2 regions of the Paenibacillus sp. P36 genome follow, and region 1 is predicted to be linked to the other one. Evidence: riboswitches for the same ligand, from Rfam matches in the RefSeq annotation. Region 1 holds a riboswitch; the other holds the start of a gene.
What was found. A riboswitch is a leader RNA that binds a small molecule or an ion and turns the genes downstream of it on or off. The one in region 1 is predicted to bind cyclic di-AMP.
Positions count from the first base shown of each region.

Region 2: it holds a riboswitch for cyclic di-AMP, as region 1 does, so the genes downstream of both, ACKTT9_RS00975 (ubiquitin-like domain-containing protein) here and ACKTT9_RS04675 (KamA family radical SAM protein) in region 1, are expected to answer to the same signal.

Region 1 covers NZ_AP038372.1:1,007,505-1,011,930, forward strand. Annotated here, with positions in the region: gene ACKTT9_RS04660 (hypothetical protein) at 521-811, opposite strand; gene ACKTT9_RS04665 (DUF3231 family protein) at 908-1,447, opposite strand; gene ACKTT9_RS04670 (hypothetical protein) at 1,618-1,905, opposite strand; cyclic di-AMP (ydaO/yuaA leader) riboswitch at 2,059-2,194, shown strand; gene ACKTT9_RS04675 (KamA family radical SAM protein) at 2,427-3,584, shown strand; gene ACKTT9_RS04680 (hypothetical protein) at 3,690-3,893, shown strand; gene ACKTT9_RS04685 (cation:proton antiporter) at 4,121-4,426, shown strand, end outside.
Region 2 covers NZ_AP038372.1:219,991-224,416, reverse strand. Annotated here, with positions in the region: gene rsmA (16S rRNA (adenine(1518)-N(6)/adenine(1519)-N(6))-dimethyltransferase RsmA) at 1-778, opposite strand, end outside; gene rnmV (ribonuclease M5) at 847-1,389, opposite strand; gene ACKTT9_RS00975 (ubiquitin-like domain-containing protein) at 1,506-2,645, opposite strand; cyclic di-AMP (ydaO/yuaA leader) riboswitch at 2,936-3,129, opposite strand; gene ACKTT9_RS00970 (ABC transporter ATP-binding protein) at 3,412-4,155, shown strand; gene ACKTT9_RS00965 (ABC transporter permease) at 4,152-4,426, shown strand, end outside.

The DNA.
Region 1 (4,426 bases):
GGTCCCACGGGCAGAGACGTTCGCCCCCGGCTACCGTTACTAAACCTCTAAAATACAAAAGAGGTCAACCAGTAAAAACTGGTTAACCTCATAATACGAACGGGCAGATTAACGGAACTTACAATACCTGGAAGCGTATAATTAATGAAAGACCAACGGTGGAGGTGGGGCATGACTAAACCGAATATGGGACTAAGAATGGCTTGGATTATTCCAAATGTATTAATGTACATTTTTTTCCTGGTTCTCTCTGTGTTTGTATTTGCGAATTCAGAAGGGCTAAACGATATCAATCGACTTGGGATATGGCTTGTTATCCTTATTTTATTATTGTTAATTGCACTTTTCGGGTCATACCGAATTTGGTCTTGGATACAAAAGGGGAAGTTGTAGATTAGGCTGCCAGTATGATTCGGTGGCCTCACACCCTCAGGTGAGCGGAAAAGTATCGTGAAGCGTTGGCTAAAGAGGTGGAACGGAGTACTTGGAATCAGATTGAATTAAAGTGAGTTGCCGCGTATTAAACGCGGCTATTCTTTTTTCTAAAGTTATATAATTCGAGTTGATTTCTAACGGAAGTGATGAGCAGATGGCTTTTCCATATTTCATTGACAATGCTCTTAGGATCGTGCGGTCCCTTGTCGCCAAACATATTGAACATCAACATGAGAGTAAGTTTATTGTCGGGAGTTTCTTCGCAAGAGATGCTCTCGTTCATCGAACCGTCCTGGTCGTAGTCAACGTCTGCACCGAATAACAAGCTGATTGTTGGCGTTTTCGAACCAAGAGAATTGCCGAACCATATTTTCACACACCTGACTTCAACTGGCCTGTAACGAACAATCGGTATATGTGCTTCTTTTCCGTCACTTTTTCATCCGTATAGTGAAATTCCATGTGACGTTTTTTACACTCCAGGGGGATAGTAATAAGGCGGCGGTTTAATCCAGCCACGCTTTCTCATTAATGATCGGTAAGGAGCACTGAATTGCAAGAGCCTGCTCATTGACCTGAGCAAAATAATGGTGACATCGGTTCTTAAACCCTGTGAAACCCCTTGCCCACACAAGGCGATACAAGCTGTTATTTTGCCAATGATGAGATTGGCTATTTCATCGTCTGTAAATTTTACGCCAAGAGGAATTTGGTTAGATTCGGAATCCGGTTTTTCCGCTGACACAGAGGGCAATGGAACGCCTTCCTTGATCAAAAAATCCCTGACCATTTCAATATCTTGTAGTGATTCATGAACCGCGTTCTCGACAGCATGCCTTAATTCAGCATCGGTAGTCGTATTTAATGCGATTTTATAGATAACCTGTCCCTCTTCATAGATGGTAAGAAGTGTCCATAATGTCATTACTTCACCTACATGCAACGGTGGTACTGGCTCTTCATCCAATAACGAGCCCAAGACACTCTTAATCGCGTCCCAGAATGTTGTCATATTTGGAAACACCTCCAATAACAACTATCCCCTAGAATAGTGAAGATTATACGCGCCTATACATTTGAAGTATATTTTGGATTTATATAAGTTTCCTTTGAGTCATCAAAGTATTAAGAAATTATATTGGGAAATGAAGTCATTCACACCACTTAGTATTTCGATGAGAATTAAATACGTTGATATGTAGGCAGTTTAAGATGAACTAAAACAGCAACAAGTTCTTGGACTTTATTTCCAAGACTTCCGCCAAAAGCGATGGCTCCCACTTTACCGATGGGAAAACCAAACGATATCATTGCACAGTAAATTATCAATGAACAAGGATGCTGAAACTGTGGCAAGAAAGGGTTATCCTCAACGTCCAAAATGGCTATGGATCGAGAAATAGTGCCAAGTCCAATTTCTTCGTTCAAACCAATAATCGCTACTTTTTTATTATTTTGCTGATACGTCATAACAGTTTTTGCAACAGCGGTTAGGGCAGAATGATTCCAAACGTGGGAGGAAGGAAAATCAATAATGATAGTTTGTGGCTAAAAATTATTTTGGATTTTTATAGTAATGAAAATCTTCGTTTGATGTTTGACGAATACAACATTGTTGTGTAATATAAAACTACGCTTAATTTCCGGATTGATAAATTCTGGAAAGCGGGGGAACCAATTTTCTGGGGCGAATCTTTAAGTAGGGAACCATCTTTCCCGAGCCCGGCAGCTAACCTCGTCAGCAGTGGATGGGTCAGCTTTTTATTATGCAAATAATTGCATTTTTGACCCGTAGAACGGGTCTTCTTGTTTAATTAGGCCTGTTTTGAAGGATTGAATCGTATTTATTTTACGATTTACACCCTCATACGGGTCTATTTTATTTGTCTTATTACACCCATCCATGACCATATATAGCAAAGGAGGTTATCGTTTTAGAATCATTAACCACCCTTAAACATCTAATAGCAGCTTTTCAAGGAGGATCATCGATGGCACAGCCGAAATACATTACCGATATTGATAAAATCACGGAGATTCCAGAGCAGGAACGAAGTAAACTGAAAGCAATTACGGAAAAGTTCGTATTTCGTGTGAATGATTATTACTTGAATTTGATTGATTGGTCTGACCCGAGCGATCCGATAAAAAAGCTAATCATCCCTAATGAAGGGGAACTATCGGAGTATGGACGTTGGGATGCTTCTGATGAAGACACAAACTATGTTGTCCCTGGTTGCCAACATAAATATAAAACAACGGCATTATTACTAGTTTCTGAAGTTTGCGGAGCCTATTGCCGATATTGCTTCCGCAAAAGGCTGTTTCGAAATGACGTGAATGAAGCAGTTGCAAACGTTGATCCCGGATTGGCATATATTGAAAACCACCCTGAAATTAATAATGTATTGCTGACGGGCGGAGATAGTTTAATCCTAGCAACATCGAAACTCAGAAAAATAATTGAGCGATTACGTGAAATTGATCATGTGAAAATTATTCGATTGGGCTCTAAAATTCCTGTTTTTAACCCCATGAGGATTTATGAAGACGAAGCTTTACTTGAACTTATAAGAACATATTCTACAGTCGATAAGCGTATTTATGTGATGGCACATATTAATCATCCAAGAGAAATTACAAAAGAAGCAAAAAGGGCTTTCGAAGCTTTACATAACGCAGGAGCAATCGTTGTCAATCAGACCCCTGTACTTAAAGGAATTAACGATGATCCCTTCGTTTTGGCTGAGTTGCTTGATAAGTTATCTTGGGCAGGAGTAACACCGTATTACTTTTTTATTAACCGTCCTGTTGCCGGTAATCGAGAATTTGTATTACCACTAGAAAGAGTATACCGGTTAGTTGAAAGTGCGAAGTCCTTAACATCTGGTCTTGGAAAAAGAGTGCGATTATCCATGAGTCATACGTCAGGTAAAATTGAAATACTAGCGATTGAGGGTGGCAAGGCATACTTAAAATATCATCAGTCTCGAGATAACGAATATGGGAAATTTATGGTGCTGGATTGCCCTGCTGACGCAGCATGGTTCGATGATCTGCCCGGAAGTGAGTATCTATGGAATAGGCCAAAGAAAATAGCAGCCGATGTTATCTCTGCGAATGATCTTCCGGACTTGCCTCTGCATTAACACAAAAGAATGATGAGGTTAAACTTGGAGGAGTCTGTCAATTAAGGGGCTCCTCTTGTTTTTTTAGGCGTACAAAAAGTGTTCAAGAACTTTTGGAGGTAAGTCATGCTAACCATATACGCGATGTTAGAAGAAATTCAAAAAAGAATCGATTACTTAAAATCTAAGGAAATTGAATATAAGAAGGTAAATAATGTAAGCGGTCGGCTAAATACCAAAACAAGACGGCAAGAATTACAGTGGCTAGTGGGTACTATTTGTGGAGAACATGCTGTTGAAAAAAAGACAGATGGGATTGAATCATTATGATTATGAAAACAAAAGAAGGTAAGATCATCGAAATTCTGTTCAAAGATGAACATATTTTAGTATATGTGATGATGGGTGGAAGCGGCCTATGAATGAGTTGAAAGAACCGACCATGAGAGATGTACAAACAAAACGTAAGCTTGAAAATCCAACTGATAAATTGAAGTGGAGATAATGAACCACGAATATACACATAATAGCAACAAGGCTCATCATAGGAGGTTTCAATGATCCACTACTGGCTTGTACTGCTCGGAATCGCAGTTGCGATCGCTTATGTAGCAGATAAAATAAAACAACCGTATCCAACATTACTTGTTGTTGCAGGGCTTTTGCTTGGTATTTTTCCCATTAATGCTCTTAATGAATTTAAAACCTATGTGTCTTCGGATCATGTCTTTCAAACGGCCGTGATTTTAATTTTCTTATCGGCGCTAATCGGAGATGCTGCACTTAAGCTTCCTTTTGGAGAGATTAAGGAAAACAAACGTCCGATATTATTACTGGCGTTATTAGGAACGTTTATGACATTT
Region 2 (4,426 bases), 790 kb from region 1:
TGGTAAAGAACCTCGCCGCGAGGTTGTTGTACAAGGTTTTGCGCCGCTGGACGAAGGACGCCTGGACGACAGCGAAGAAGAAGTCCACGTCCGCCACCTCGACCGGCGGGGTTTTGCGCACACGCAGCCGGATGACGGCAGAGTCAACGTTCGGCTGCGGCACAAAGACGGTGCGCGGCACGATCGTGACAAGCTCCGGCTCGCAGTGGAACTGTACGGCAATGCTGAGGCTGCCGTAATCTTTGGTGCCCGGGCGAGCCGCCATGCGGTCGGCCACCTCTTTTTGAATCATCACGACGATGTTCTCCAAGGGAAGCTTCTCTTCGAGAAGCTTCATAATGATCGGCGTCGTGATGTAGTAGGGCAGATTGGCGACGACACTGACGCCATCCAGCCCGTCAAAATGCTGCCGGAACAACTCCGGCAGGTCCGTCTTCAAAATATCGCCATGCACGACACTCGCGTGGGGATAAGGCTCCAGCGTCTCGCCTAGAATAGGCAGGAGACGCTGATCGATCTCCACGGCCAAGACGCGCCCTGCGAGCTTGGCCAGCTGCTGGGTGAGCGCCCCGATGCCAGGGCCGACTTCCAGCGCGCCTTTGTTAGGCCCAAGCTCCGCAGCCGAAACGATCTTGCCCAAGATGTTCTGGTCGATCAGGAAGTTCTGACCCAGACTCTTTTTGAGCACAAGATTGTGCTTTTTTATAATTTGTTTCGTTTTACTGGGTGTTGCAACATCTTCCGCTGTTACAATCACTTCATTGCCGGGTATAGTCATTATGTAGCCCTCATTTATCTATAGGTTCTAAATCCTGAATTCCACTGTCACACCTTACTTCACTTTCCCTATATCTTCGGTTCCAGATGCTCCAAGGCTGCCTCAAATTCCTCACGCGAGATCTGGAACATCGCACATCGCTTATAAAATTGTTTGCCATTGCAGTAGCCGATGCCAAGGGCATTGCCAACGACGAGCCTCCGGGAAGCCGCTTCCGGATGAACGATCAACCCTGCAGCTATGAGATCCTCCATAGTAAGCTGCGAGACAGCCCCGTCGTACTCTGTCCGCAGGTTCTGGAGCGCCTCACGGACAATCTCCGGCGCTGCGTTCTCGACGCCGATGTCGCCCTTATACTCGGCCTGCGCCTGCGTGATGAAGGCATGCTTGCAGCCCGGTACCTTGGCTGCCACAATCTTCCGTATCCGCTCACCTGCGTGATCCGGATCCGTAAATATAATGACGCCTCTGCGCTGCTGCGCGAGGGCTATTCGCTTCAATACGGCTTGCCCGATGGCTGAGCCGCCTGTCTCTATCGTATCCGCCTCGACAGCTCGGCGAATAGCGGCCGTATCGTCTTTGCCTTCAACGACGATGACTTCTTTAATCATAATCGGTTCCCTTCCCAGTACGCAGAAAAAGAAGAGGGATTCCCTCTTCTTTCGCCCAGGCTGCTTGCCTGGCAACGTATATTGACATTGTTCCCGCTGAAACAGACGTTTACACGTTAATTTTCAGACGGCTTTTTCGGTCCTACGACATAGACCGTATATCCTTGTTTCGTTCCGAATTTATTAGCATAGCCATGATCTTCAAAGTAAACATCGATCATTTGGCCTTTCACACCGCTGCCAATGTCTTCAGCACGACGGAAGCCAACGCCCTCAATGTAAACCCACCATCCCAGTGGGATAACTTTCGGATCTACCGCAATCGTTCTGCCCTCAGTAACTGTCGTTCCTGTATAGGTCTTCCCATACCCAGGAGAACCTTCGGCTTTGCCTGTCGAATCCGCTCCCGCTGAATAAGCCGTGAGCTTCACGTTCTTGAGGATTTGTTTATACCCGAATGTTACACCATTCTTAGAAACCTCATCCACACTAGGGGATGATGCCGATAGAACGACAACGGGATTTTTCGTGCCAACGGACACAACTTTTTTAACGCTTTGTTCCTGTACTTCTTGACCTACAACAGCTTCTGCAACTAATACGCCATCTTCGTAAGTCTTCTCTTTCTTTTTCAGAAGTACGCCCTCTTTACCTTCTTGAACGACCTGCTCTTTACCCTTAAGCAACGATGCATCATTTTTCTTTTCCGTGTCGAATGCAATCGGCTCTGTTACTTCTTCCGTCTCTTTTTTCACACGGACGATTTTGATTTCATCGCCTGATCCCAAAGAGGCTGTCGGTTCGGGAGTCAGCTTATCGTGCTCCCCAAGTGCAATATGTAAACGTTGCAATGCACTTTCAACCGTTCTTGCAGTTGTGTAAACAGTGGTGGTCTTTCCATCAGCAGTCAATTGAATTGGAGAAGCGTGTTCGATGACGAATTTGTCCCCGCCCTTGATTGTAGCCGTAGGGTCTGCAGATATTTCATCGTGTTCACCAATCGTTATGGCTTGTTCATCCAGTAGGCGTTGCAGGACCCATTGCTTCGTATGCACAACGGTTTCTTGTCCATTCACAACCACGGATACGCTCTTGGTAGCCGTACCGTACAACAACACCAAAAACATGAAAGTCATTGCGATTGAGATTATAGCCAGGCTTAAAATCAAACGCAAGTTTTCATGCTTCCATCGCAATGCGAAGGACATGCTGGATGATCGTTTTACATGGGTCTCGCTAAAAGAGATACTGCCCACTTCTTCGGTCCTCCTTCAAAGCCTCGCCGCCAGGTTACAGCATGATTAAATTTGACGCGACTAAGGTTTTTAATTTAACTTAACGTGTCGTCCATCGGCAGTTGTTTGGAAACAACTGCGTTCTGGTCGTCCCACCCCGCTTTGCTATTCATCATCCTATGAATTCCGGGTTACGATTAGTCGTCCGAAACAGTTAAAGGTCCTTATGGGGACAAAAAGCCAGCAAGAAGAGGACTCTTCTCGCTGGCTTAGTTTGCATAGTAAAAATACACAAATAGCACGCACGACAATCGTTACCTCTCTTACGCTTACGAGGTTAGCTGACGGATTCGGACGTGAGAGTCGCCCTACTCAGACGTAAACTTCCGTTCAACGTCCAAGATTCACCCCTGTTACTCACTCTGTTCACTTCGTCAGCGATGCCGCTTTATAAGCTAACAGTGGTTCCCCCGTTCCCATAATTGGAACTCAGCGAATGGAAAAATGGCAAATTGGTTATTAAGTTATTATGAAAAGTATATTACGCTGTTAATCTCTGCCTGTAAAGGGATTAACACCTACTAAAAAGGGCTAAATCGATTAAAAATAGCTTATTTTCGAAATAAAACCACCTTTTATCTACATTTAACTCATTATAACGTACGAATACTAAGTTTCTTCGTGTTTTCACTCTTAAACTAGGCTTCGAAACTAAATTTGTTTATAATTATCAGGTATGAAACACGTATATAAATTCCAATAATTAGCTATTTAGGGAGGCACTGAGATGGGTCCCATATTACAAGTTGACGCTTTATTCGGGGGATATTTACCAAATAAACCCGTTCTTCACGACCTCACATTTTCCATCCGTCAAGGTGAAATGATGGGATTAATTGGTTTGAACGGCGCAGGAAAAAGTACGACCATCAAGAACATCCTTGGACTGCTTCAACCACAAAGGGGTTCTATAAAAATTAACGGTTTGACGCTGGCCGAAGATCCGCTGCCTTACCGTGCCACTTACGCTTATGTGCCTGAAAGTCCAGAGCTATATGAAGAGCTTACGATTCGTGAGCATCTGGAGTTAACTGCCATGGCTTACGGCTTAACGAAGGATGACTATCTCTCCCGCTCACAAGCGCTGCTCGAGCAGTTCCACATGCAGGACAAGCTCAAGTCTTTCGCAAGCCATTTATCCAAAGGGATGAAGCAAAAGGTCATGATCATGAATGCATTCCTGATCGAACCTTCTCTCTACATCATTGACGAGCCTTTTCTCGGGCTCGATCCGCTAGCCATCCGCTCATTGCTCGAGTTGATGGTCAAAATGAAGCGACGCGGCGCGTCATTTCTCATATCCTCGCATATTTTGTCTACGATTGAAAAATATTGCGATAACTATGTCGTCCTGCACAAAGGACATATGGTCGCCCAAGGCGATTTAGTCGAATTACGTCAGCAGACAGGACTCCAGCAAGCGTCATTGGACGACATCTTTTATAAGCTTGTAAAAGGAGAATTGGTATGAAGGCGATGGACATGGATACCCGTGCCCTATGGCAGAAGAGATTTGAACATTATATGAAGGAATCCATGGGTTACCTGCAGTATGCAGCGCGCAGCAATTTTTTTGGCTTCCTGCTATTTCTTGTCATCCTTTCTTCCTATTATTATGCAAAAATACTACAGCGCCTTCCGACAGATTATCCTTATCTGTGGATCGTCCTTTTGCTGCTGGTACCTTTGTTAGCCTCAAGCCCCATTCGCACGTTAGCCAGAAGCGCAGACCGTATGTTTCT